4 regions of the Janthinobacterium sp. SUN026 genome follow, and region 2 is predicted to be linked to each of the others. Evidence: predicted binding sites of a transcription regulator. Region 2 holds the regulator's gene; each other region holds the start of a gene.
What was found. Region 2 encodes FNR, which switches genes on or off when oxygen is low (the NO sensors DNR and NnrR bind a similar motif). Its sites were predicted from a motif close to TTGATNNNNATCAA; they were not measured.
Positions count from the first base shown of each region.

Region 1 (2,203 bases), on a different contig from region 2:
ACGCACCTGTCGCTGGTACGCATCGATGAATTGAAGGAAACGCGGCTGCAGATCGTCCAGCGCCTGGGCCTGGCGGCCGAATACAAGGACAATGAAACAGGCTTGCACGTGATCCGCATGAGCCATTACGCGCGCCTGCTGGGCGTGGCCGCCGGCATGGACGAGGCCGCCGCGGACGACCTGCTGCACGCGGCGCCCATGCACGACGTGGGCAAGATCGGCATCCCCGACCGCATCCTGCAAAAGCCGGGCAAGCTCGACGCGGACGAATGGACCATCATGCAGACGCACGCGCGCATCGGCGGCGACATCATCGGCGAACATGCGGAAGGCGGCATGCTGGCGCTGGCGCGCGCCATCGCCGTGTCGCACCATGAAAAATGGGATGGCAGCGGTTACCCGAACGGCTTGGCGGGTGAAGCGATCCCGCTGGCGGGGCGCATCGTCGCCGTGGCCGACGTGTTCGACGCGCTGACCTCGGTGCGCCCGTACAAGCGCGCATGGTCGGTGTCGGACGCCGTGGGCTATCTGCAGGCGCAACAAGGCAGCCATTTCGATGCGCGGCTGGTCGACCTGTTTGTCGGGGAACTGCCCGCCATCGACGCCATCCGGCTGCGCTGGGCAGAGAAAGCGGAACACCACGCGCCCGCTTGAAGAGTGAACTCCCGCCACGGCCAGCGTTGTTGCGTCACACAAGCAAGTGCCGGACAGATGGCGCCGGCGCCGATGCAGACCACTGGAGGGGCCAGGAGTTCAATGCCATTATGGCTGGCGCTGGGGCGGGCATTTTGATGCACATCAAACAGCTTGCAAATTCCTGGCTGCGCACTTGCAGATGGCCCTGACCTCTCTTTTTTTGACTTACATCAAGCCCAGCATAAGAAAAGCCCCGGCCAGCACGGCAATGCTGGACTTGCCCGTGTTGCCGTTCTAGCCTTGTTGCCATCCTGACTACCGAGTGACAACATGGCTTACAAATCCATCCTCGTCCACGCCGACCTGTCGCGCCATGCGCCGCAGCGCATCGCCATCGCGGCGCGGCTGGCGCACGCGCACCAGGCGCACCTGATCGGCGCCGCCATGACGGGCATGTCGCGCTTTACCCTGGAAAACAACCGCGGCATGCGCGGCGGCGCCGTGGCGGCGCAGATTTCAGCCTTGCACGGGCAAGCGGAACAGGCGCTCGACCAGTTCGAGACGCTGGCGCGCCAGGCCGGCGCCGCCTCGCTCGAGCGCCGCCTGATCGAAGACGACGAGGATGGCGGCATGGCCGTCAGCGCCCGCTACAGCGATCTGACGGTGCTGAGCCAGCACGACGACAGCGAAGCCTTGCCCGGCGCCATGAGCGACCTGGTGCCCTACGTGATGCTGAACGCGGCCCGTCCCGTGCTGATCGTGCCGCGCAGCGGCCAGTTCGCACAAGTGGACAACACGGTGGTGGTGGCCTGGGATGGCAGCATGGAAGCGACGCGCGCCATCGGCCACGCCTTGCCCCTCTTGCGCGCGGCGCGCCTGGTGGTGCTGGCCCTGCTGCATCCGCCGGTCGGCCACGCGCAGCCGGCGCGCCATCCAGGCGCCGACATCGCCGCCTACCTGAGCCGCCATGGCGTGCCCGTCGAAGTGCGCCCGGCCGTCGCCACGGGCGACATCGGCGCGGCGCTGCTGGCCATGGCCGCCGAAGTGCATGCGGACTTGCTGGTGATGGGCGGCTACGGCCACGCGCGCTTCCGCGAAATCCTGCTGGGCGGCGTGACGGAAACCGTGCTGCGCCAGATGACCTTGCCGGTGCTGATGGCGCACTGACACCAAGCGCGCTCCATGTCGTTGCACAATGGGTATACTTGCCTGTTTATCCATATCAAAGCAATGTACATGAACCAACAACTCCTCAATTGGGGCAATAGCCTGGTGCCGTTCGGCGGCGAACTGCTGTGGTCCGCCCTGCCGTGGATGCTGCTGTGCAGCGCGGCCGGCTTCGTGCTGGCGCTCGGCATCTGCTACCAGCTGGCCAGAAAATGCCTGCTGGTGCGCCGTCCCCGCGCCTGGCATGTGGCCGCCAAGCTCAGCTATGTGCTGATCCTGCTCGCGCTGCCGCTCCTCGGTGCCGGATTTGGCGCCGTGCACAGCGTGCACCGCGTGGTCAACCAGGCCCTCGAGCGCGACTTGCAGCCCGTGGTCGAAGCGCAGATGCCGGCGCTGCGCG
Region 1 is NZ_JAPQNU010000001.1:163,893-166,095, reverse strand. Features, by position in the region: gene OX459_RS00835 (HD domain-containing phosphohydrolase) at 1-654, shown strand, start outside; gene OX459_RS00830 (universal stress protein) at 967-1,803, shown strand; gene OX459_RS00825 (hypothetical protein) at 1,873-2,203, shown strand, end outside.
Region 1: OX459_RS00830 (universal stress protein) is a predicted target of FNR. The motif match lies at 789-802, and genes of this name have one in related genera.

Region 2 (2,203 bases):
TCAGGCGCCTTTGCAGCTGCACCTGGCGCATGCGACCCTGCCGGAAAAGGATATCAAGGTGCTGGTGCAGCCCGACGCGGCCGGCAATTTTTCCGTGGCGCTGCCGATGCTCGAGCGCAGCCGCTGGCAAGTGCTGGTGGAAAACGACAAACGCGAGTGGCGCCTGTCCGGCATCTGGACCTGGCCCCTGCAGCGCAGCATCGCGCTGCATGCGGATGAAGAGCTATAACGTACAGCGCCGGGAAAACCGTAGCGAGCGGCAGTGATTTGTGGTTGAGAAGCGCAGCTGTGCTATAGCACAGCGAGCATCGCAGGCCGCAAAGCGCGACGTGCAGCAGGTTTTGACGGTGCTGTTACTTGCAGGTGTCCGTGCCGGCCGTAATCGCCTTCAATTTCGCCGGCTGCAGGATTTCAATTTCCCGGTTGGAGACGCGCAGCCAGCCTTCCTTCTTGAACTTCGACAGCAGGCGGCTGACGCTCTCGATGGTCAGGCCCAGGTAGTTGCCGATTTCCTCGCGCGACATGCGCAGCTGGAAATTGCTGCCCGAATAGCCGCGCGCTTCATAGCGCGACGCCAGGTTGACGATGAAGGCGGCAAAGCGCTGCGTCGCCTGCATATTGCCCAGCAACAGCATGACGCTTTGCTCGCGCGTGATTTCCTGGCTCATCATGCGGTGGAAATGGCGCAGCAGGGTCGGCATATTGCCCAGCAATTGTTCCAGGCTGGAAAACGGGATTTCACACACTTCGCTGTCTTCCAGCGCCACCGCATTACAGTGGTGGCGGTCGGCGCTGATGGCGTCCATGCCCAGCAGTTCGCCCGCCATCTGGAAGCCCGTCACCTGCTCTTCGCCGCCCGGATTGATCTGGTACGTCTTGAAATGCCCCAGGCGGATCGCATACAGGTTCTGGAACGAGTCGCCGATGCGGAACAGCGAGGCGCCGCGCACAATCTTGCGGCGGCGGCCGATGATCTGATCCAGCCTGTCCATGTCGCCCACATCGAGGCCCATCGGCAGGCACAATTGATGCATGCTGCAGGTCGAGCATCGCGCACGCAACGCCTCCACGTTCACGGTGGGCAAGGTTGGAGTGAGTAGCGCTTCAGTCATGTCGGTACCTTTTAGAAAATGCAACAACAAGTTTACTGCATACAGCCGCATACAGGGTTGCCGTATGCCAATTTCACCGTAAATTCGGCGAATAAACGACGTCCAGCCTTTAATTATATGGCAACATCGTCAAAAGCCCGTATGGGGCGGGCAATTTGCGCGGTGGCGCTTGCCAAGCTGGGGTATTGATAGGAAAATTCCTGACAGCATTATCTGCCGCCTGTGCCGCCCGGTACTGAAAAGGAAATCATGAAGCCTCTCGGCATTAAAGCAAAAGTCGCGCTGGCCACCAGCCTGACCTCGATCGCCATGATCGCGCTGGTCACCATGATCCAGGTGCAGCACATGCGCGACGACTTCACCCGAGTCCTGCTGAGCCAGCAATCGTCCCTGATCACCCGCACCGCCGCCGAGCTCGACGACAAGCTGGGCATGCTGCTGCAGATCGTCACCCTGACGGCCAGGCAGCAACCGCCGGAATTGATCGCCCGGCCCGCCCAATTGCGCGAATACTATTCGCGCCGCTCGATGCTGGTGCTGTTCGATGACGTGCTGGTGCTCGACGCGCATGGCGCCGTCGTGGCCGACATGCCGGAAGTAGCGGGGCGCGCCGGCATCAACGTCGCCGAGCGCGAGTATTTCCAGACCGTCCTGCGCACGCGCCAGCCCATGATCACCGAACCGATGCTGGGCAAGTCGAGCGGCATGCCCATCGTGCAGATGGTGGCGCCCGTGCTGGCCGCCGATGGCCAGGTGGCCGGCGTGGTGATCGGCGTGCTGCGCCTGTACAAGGACAACCTGCTGGGCCGCCTGCGCTCGGAAAAGATCGGCAAGAACGGCTATTACTTCATCCTCACGCGCGGCGCCGTGCCGCGCTACGTGCTGCACCCCGATACCAGCCGCTTGCTGCAACCGCGCAAGCCGAACGCCAACCTGACGACGACCCAGCTGCTGAAGGAAGATGGCGAAGGCAGCATGGTCAGCACCAACAGCCGCGGCATCACGGCCGTCAACAGCTTCAAGCGCCTGAAATCCGTGAACTGGCTGCTGGCCGCCTCGCTCCCCGTCGAAGATGCCTTCGAACCGTTCGA
Region 2 is NZ_JAPQNU010000003.1:732,935-735,137, reverse strand. Features, by position in the region: gene OX459_RS18050 (FixH family protein) at 1-229, shown strand, start outside; gene fnr (fumarate/nitrate reduction transcriptional regulator Fnr) at 354-1,112, opposite strand; gene OX459_RS18040 (response regulator) at 1,362-2,203, shown strand, end outside.

Region 3 (2,203 bases), on a different contig from region 2:
TTCATTTCTTCCACCGTGGCGCCCAGCGCCTGCGTGCCCACGGCCACGCCCGTGGCCCGTTCGGCGATCGCGTGCGAGGCGTCTGCAAAGCCGTTCGCCGCCGACACCACGTTGCCGATCACGCCGCGCAAGTCGATGATCATCTTGCTGATGCCGCCGGCCAGCAGGTCGATCGGCTCGTCTCCCTCGGGCACGATATTGCAGGTCAGGTCGCCTTGCGCCGCGCGCGCCACCGACTCGAGCAAGGCATTGACCTTGCGGCTGTCGTTGGCGGCCTTGGACTGGATGCTGTTTTCCAGGTTCACCTGTTCGCTGATGTCGATGGCGAACTTGACCACCTTATACGGCTTGCCGTTCAGGTCCAGGATGGGGTTGTAGGTGGCCTGTATCCACACCACCTTGCCATGGTTGCCCAGGCGCTTGTAGCGGCCCGCGTCGAATTCGCCGCGGTTGAGCTTTTGCCAGAATTTCTTGTACTCGGCGCTGCTCGCATACTCGGGCTCGCAAAACATGCGGTGGTGCTCGCCCTTGATATCGCTCAAGTCATAGTCCATGACGGCGAGGAAATTGTCGTTCGCATCCAGCACATTGCCCTGCATGTCGAATTCGATCACGGCCTGCGCCTTGCCGATGGCGCTGACCTTGCCTTCGTACTCGGCGTTGCGCTTTTTCAGGGCCGTGACGTCGCTGGCGAACTTGACCACCTTGAAGGGCCGGCCTTCCGTATCGAAAATGGGGTTGTACGAGGCGTTGAGCCAGATTTCGCGGCCGTCCTTGGTGAGGCGCTTGTATTCGCCCGCGTCGAACTGGCCTTGCCCCAGCTTGTGCCAGAACTGCGCATAGTCGTCGCTGTTGGCGTAGTCGGGCAGGCAAAACATGCGGTGATGCTTGCCCTTGATCTCGTCGAGCGTGTAGCCGACGGACTTGAGGAAATTGTCGTTGGCGTCGAGGATGGTGCCGTCGAGCCGGAATTCGATCACGGCCTGGGCCTTGCTGATGGCGTCGATCTTGCCTTCGTAATCGGCGTTGCGGCGCTTGGTGGCCGTGATGTCGGTGGCAAACTTGATGACTTTATACGGTTTGCCGTCCGCGTCGAGGATGGGGTTGTAGGATGCGTTGATCCACACTTCGCGCCCATCCTTGGCGCGGCGCTTGTATTCGCCATGGTCGAACTCGCCACGTCCCAGCTTGGCCCAGAAGTTGCTGTATTCATCCGTCTTGACATACTCGGGGTCGCAGAAGATGGCATGGTGCTTGCCTTGTACTTCCGCCAGGGTATAGCCGACGACGCGCAGGAAATTGTCGTTCGCATGCAGGATGGTGCCGTCGAGTTCGAATTCGATCACGGCCTGGACACGGTTCAATGCAGTATTTATCGCTTGTAAGTCCAGATCCTGGGAGTGGCTGACATGGCTGGCTGCGTCCATAGTATTTCCTTCGGGGTGAGAAGAGGAATGGGAACGATAATGCCGCTGCTATTACTTTTACTGCTATCCATAAAAGGCAGCAATGTTATTGCCGCGGTCGACATCTGGTGATAATCGGTGAGAATGTGCGCGCAGAACGGCCGCCAGTGTTTTTCCTGCGGTATGCCTTATTGTAGATAAATTGTAGAGTATTGATTTGTATCAACAATTTTATTATTCCCCAGCATCTGGCGAAAAACAAGGGGCGGGAATAAATAATGTAAAAACTGTCGTAATTGGCCCATGTCGGCATATAACAAACGCATTTCCTTGCATAATAAAACGGCGTTATTATTATTGTGCTTTTATTATTTAAATGAATATCCAAGTGATAGCTTCTACTGGACCTTGCTGCATGCAGCAGAATCTTTCCGCAAATGATGTTGTACCATGGCGTACCATGCTGGCGCCGGCGCGCGCACGACAAAAATAATACGAGCGTTCTTTTATGCGGTATAGTGCAGCTTCATCCCTTGCAACCACCTCATCGCCAAGCAAAAACCTATAGACCAACAAGGAAGAGACATGAGTGCTGAATATCAAGTGAACGGCGCCGTTGCCGTCATTACCCTGGCCAACCCGCCCGTCAACGGCCTGGGCCTGGCGACGCGCACGGCCGCCGTGGCCGGCATCCGCCAGGCGCTGGCGGACGACGCCGTCAAAGCCATCGTCATCACGGGCGCCGGCAAGGCTTTTTCGGGCGGCGCCGATATCAAGGAATTCAATTCGCCCAAGGC
Region 3 is NZ_JAPQNU010000002.1:66,023-68,225, forward strand. Features, by position in the region: gene OX459_RS10045 (PAS domain-containing methyl-accepting chemotaxis protein) at 1-1,364, opposite strand, end outside; gene OX459_RS10050 (3-hydroxyacyl-CoA dehydrogenase NAD-binding domain-containing protein) at 1,992-2,203, shown strand, end outside.
Region 3: OX459_RS10045 (PAS domain-containing methyl-accepting chemotaxis protein) is a predicted target of FNR. The motif match lies at 1,619-1,632, and genes of this name have one in related genera.

Region 4 (2,203 bases), on a different contig from region 2:
ATCGTTGAACACGCCGCCGTTGGAATTGGCCAGCACGTGATTATTGCTAAGAATCATCAGGCGGCTGTTGCGCGGTGCGCTGCGCCCCACGGCCAGGCAGCCGATGGTGCCGGCCGTGATGCGAAAATGCCCGACCGACACGCCGCCCGGCGCGGGGCGCAGGCGGAAACGGTGGGGCTGCGCATCGATCACGCCCGTGACGACGATGTTGACGGGCACCTTGTCGCTGGCCACGGCGCGCACGCCCATGGCCCCCACGATGGCGGCCTTGGCGCGGTCGACGGAAGTGGGCTCGGCCACGTACAGGGTCAGGGCCGGCAAGCCCGGCTCGCCGGACGAGCTGTCGCTGGCGCCCTCGCCCAGGCCGATGGACACGCCCTGGATATTGCCGCTGTCGCTGAAGGCGTCGGCCGCGCGCGCGCCGCCCGCTTGCGCGATGCTTTGCCGCATGCCGTCCTCGATGCTGCGCTTGATTTCCAGCAATTCCATGCTGACGCCGCTCAGCGCGTCGGGCACATCCGCGACGGACGCGCTCTCGATTGTATTGTCGTCTTCGCCCGGGACGGAAAATTGGCCGACGGCCTCTTCATCGTCCGCGCTCTGTCCCCTGCCGCTGCTGCCGGGCGGGGCGCTGAAACCATTTTCGTTGCCTATCATCGTGTTCTCCTCGTGGGTCGCCGCAAGCTTCCAGTGTGGACGGGCTGCGCGGGCCGGTATTGATCTGGATTGAACCGCGCGGATGCCTGGCCGCCCTGCCCCATTGGGGGACAGCAAGTGCAAAAATAGTTCCCTCGTCAAGGTTGAGCGGGATCAGGCGTGCGGGCAGAGGCGCCGCCGTATACTTGGCCGACAGGCTGGAACCGGGCCTGCTCCACGGCAGCAACGCCAGCAACAGCAAGGATGAGGAAACAATGACGAGCCCTGCAATAACGAGCCCTGGTATGACACGCCAATCCGACGACGCCCCTGCGGTAGCGGCCTCAGCCGGCGCCAATACAGCCGCCGACAATACGACGGACGCCGGTGGCGCGGCCCAGCATGCGGGTTTCGTGCACGGCATGGCGGCCTGGGCGGAAAAACACCGCATCACGCCCTGGCGCGGCAGTTTTGCCGACTTCCTCGAGCAAATCCTGCCCGGCCGCGCCGCCCTGCTGACGCGCAGCGCGCACCAGTACCTGTGGGACATGATGCGCTGGAATGGCCAGACCGACGGCAACGGGCGCTTCCGCTGCCGCCTGTTCGACGACGAGCTGTTCGGCATCGACGAGGCGATCGACCGGGTCGCCGCCTACTTCAAGGCGGCCGCCGCCGGCTCCGAAGTGGGCCGCCGCATGTTGCTGTTGCTGGGCCCGCCATCGGGCGGCAAGTCGACCATGGTGATCTTGCTCAAGCGGGGCCTGGAAGAATACAGCCACAGCAGCGAAGGCGCGCTGTACGGCATCGCCGGCTGTCCCGTGCACGAATCGCCGCTGCACCTGGTGCCGCACAGCATGCGCGCCGACTTTCGCGCCAGCTATGATGCCGAGCTGCAGGGCGAACTGTGCCCACATTGCCGCGCCCGCCTGGAAGAGCAGTATGCGGGCGACTTCCTGCGCATGCCCGTCGAGCGCATCCATTTGTCCGAGGCGGGCCGCTGCGGCATCGGCACGTATGCGCCGCACGATCCCACGACGGCCGACCTGGCCGACCTGGTCGGTTCCGTCGACCTGTCGAAAGTGGCGCAATACGGCGACGAAGGCGATCCGCGCGCCTGGTCGTGGTCCGGCGCCGTGTACGCGGCCAGCCGCGGCATGCTGGAAATGATCGAAATCCTCAAGGTCAAGCGGGAATTCCTCTACTTGCTGCTGACCTTGACGCAGGAAAAGAATGTCAAGGTGTCGCGCTTCCCCCTGATCTACCTCGATGAAACCATTCTCGCGCACACGAATCTGGCCGAATTCCGCAAATTCCTGCAAGAGAGCGAAAACGAGGCGCTGCTCGACCGCATGGTCATCGTGCAAGTGCCCTATACGCTCAATTACCGCGAGGAAGCGCGCATCTACCGCAAGCTGATCCTCGCGGCCGCGCCCGCCTTCCGCGACGTGCACCTCGATCCGCACCTGCTGCATGCGGCGGCCGTGTTTGCCATCCTCAGCCGCATGCCCGAGGGCGAGGACAAGGAGGCCGAGCTGGTCAAGAAACTGCGCATCTACGCGAACGAAGA
Region 4 is NZ_JAPQNU010000002.1:280,061-282,263, forward strand. Features, by position in the region: gene OX459_RS11060 (hypothetical protein) at 1-657, opposite strand, end outside; gene OX459_RS11065 (serine protein kinase) at 942-2,203, shown strand, end outside.
Region 4: OX459_RS11065 (serine protein kinase) is a predicted target of FNR. The motif match lies at 717-730, and genes of this name have one in related genera.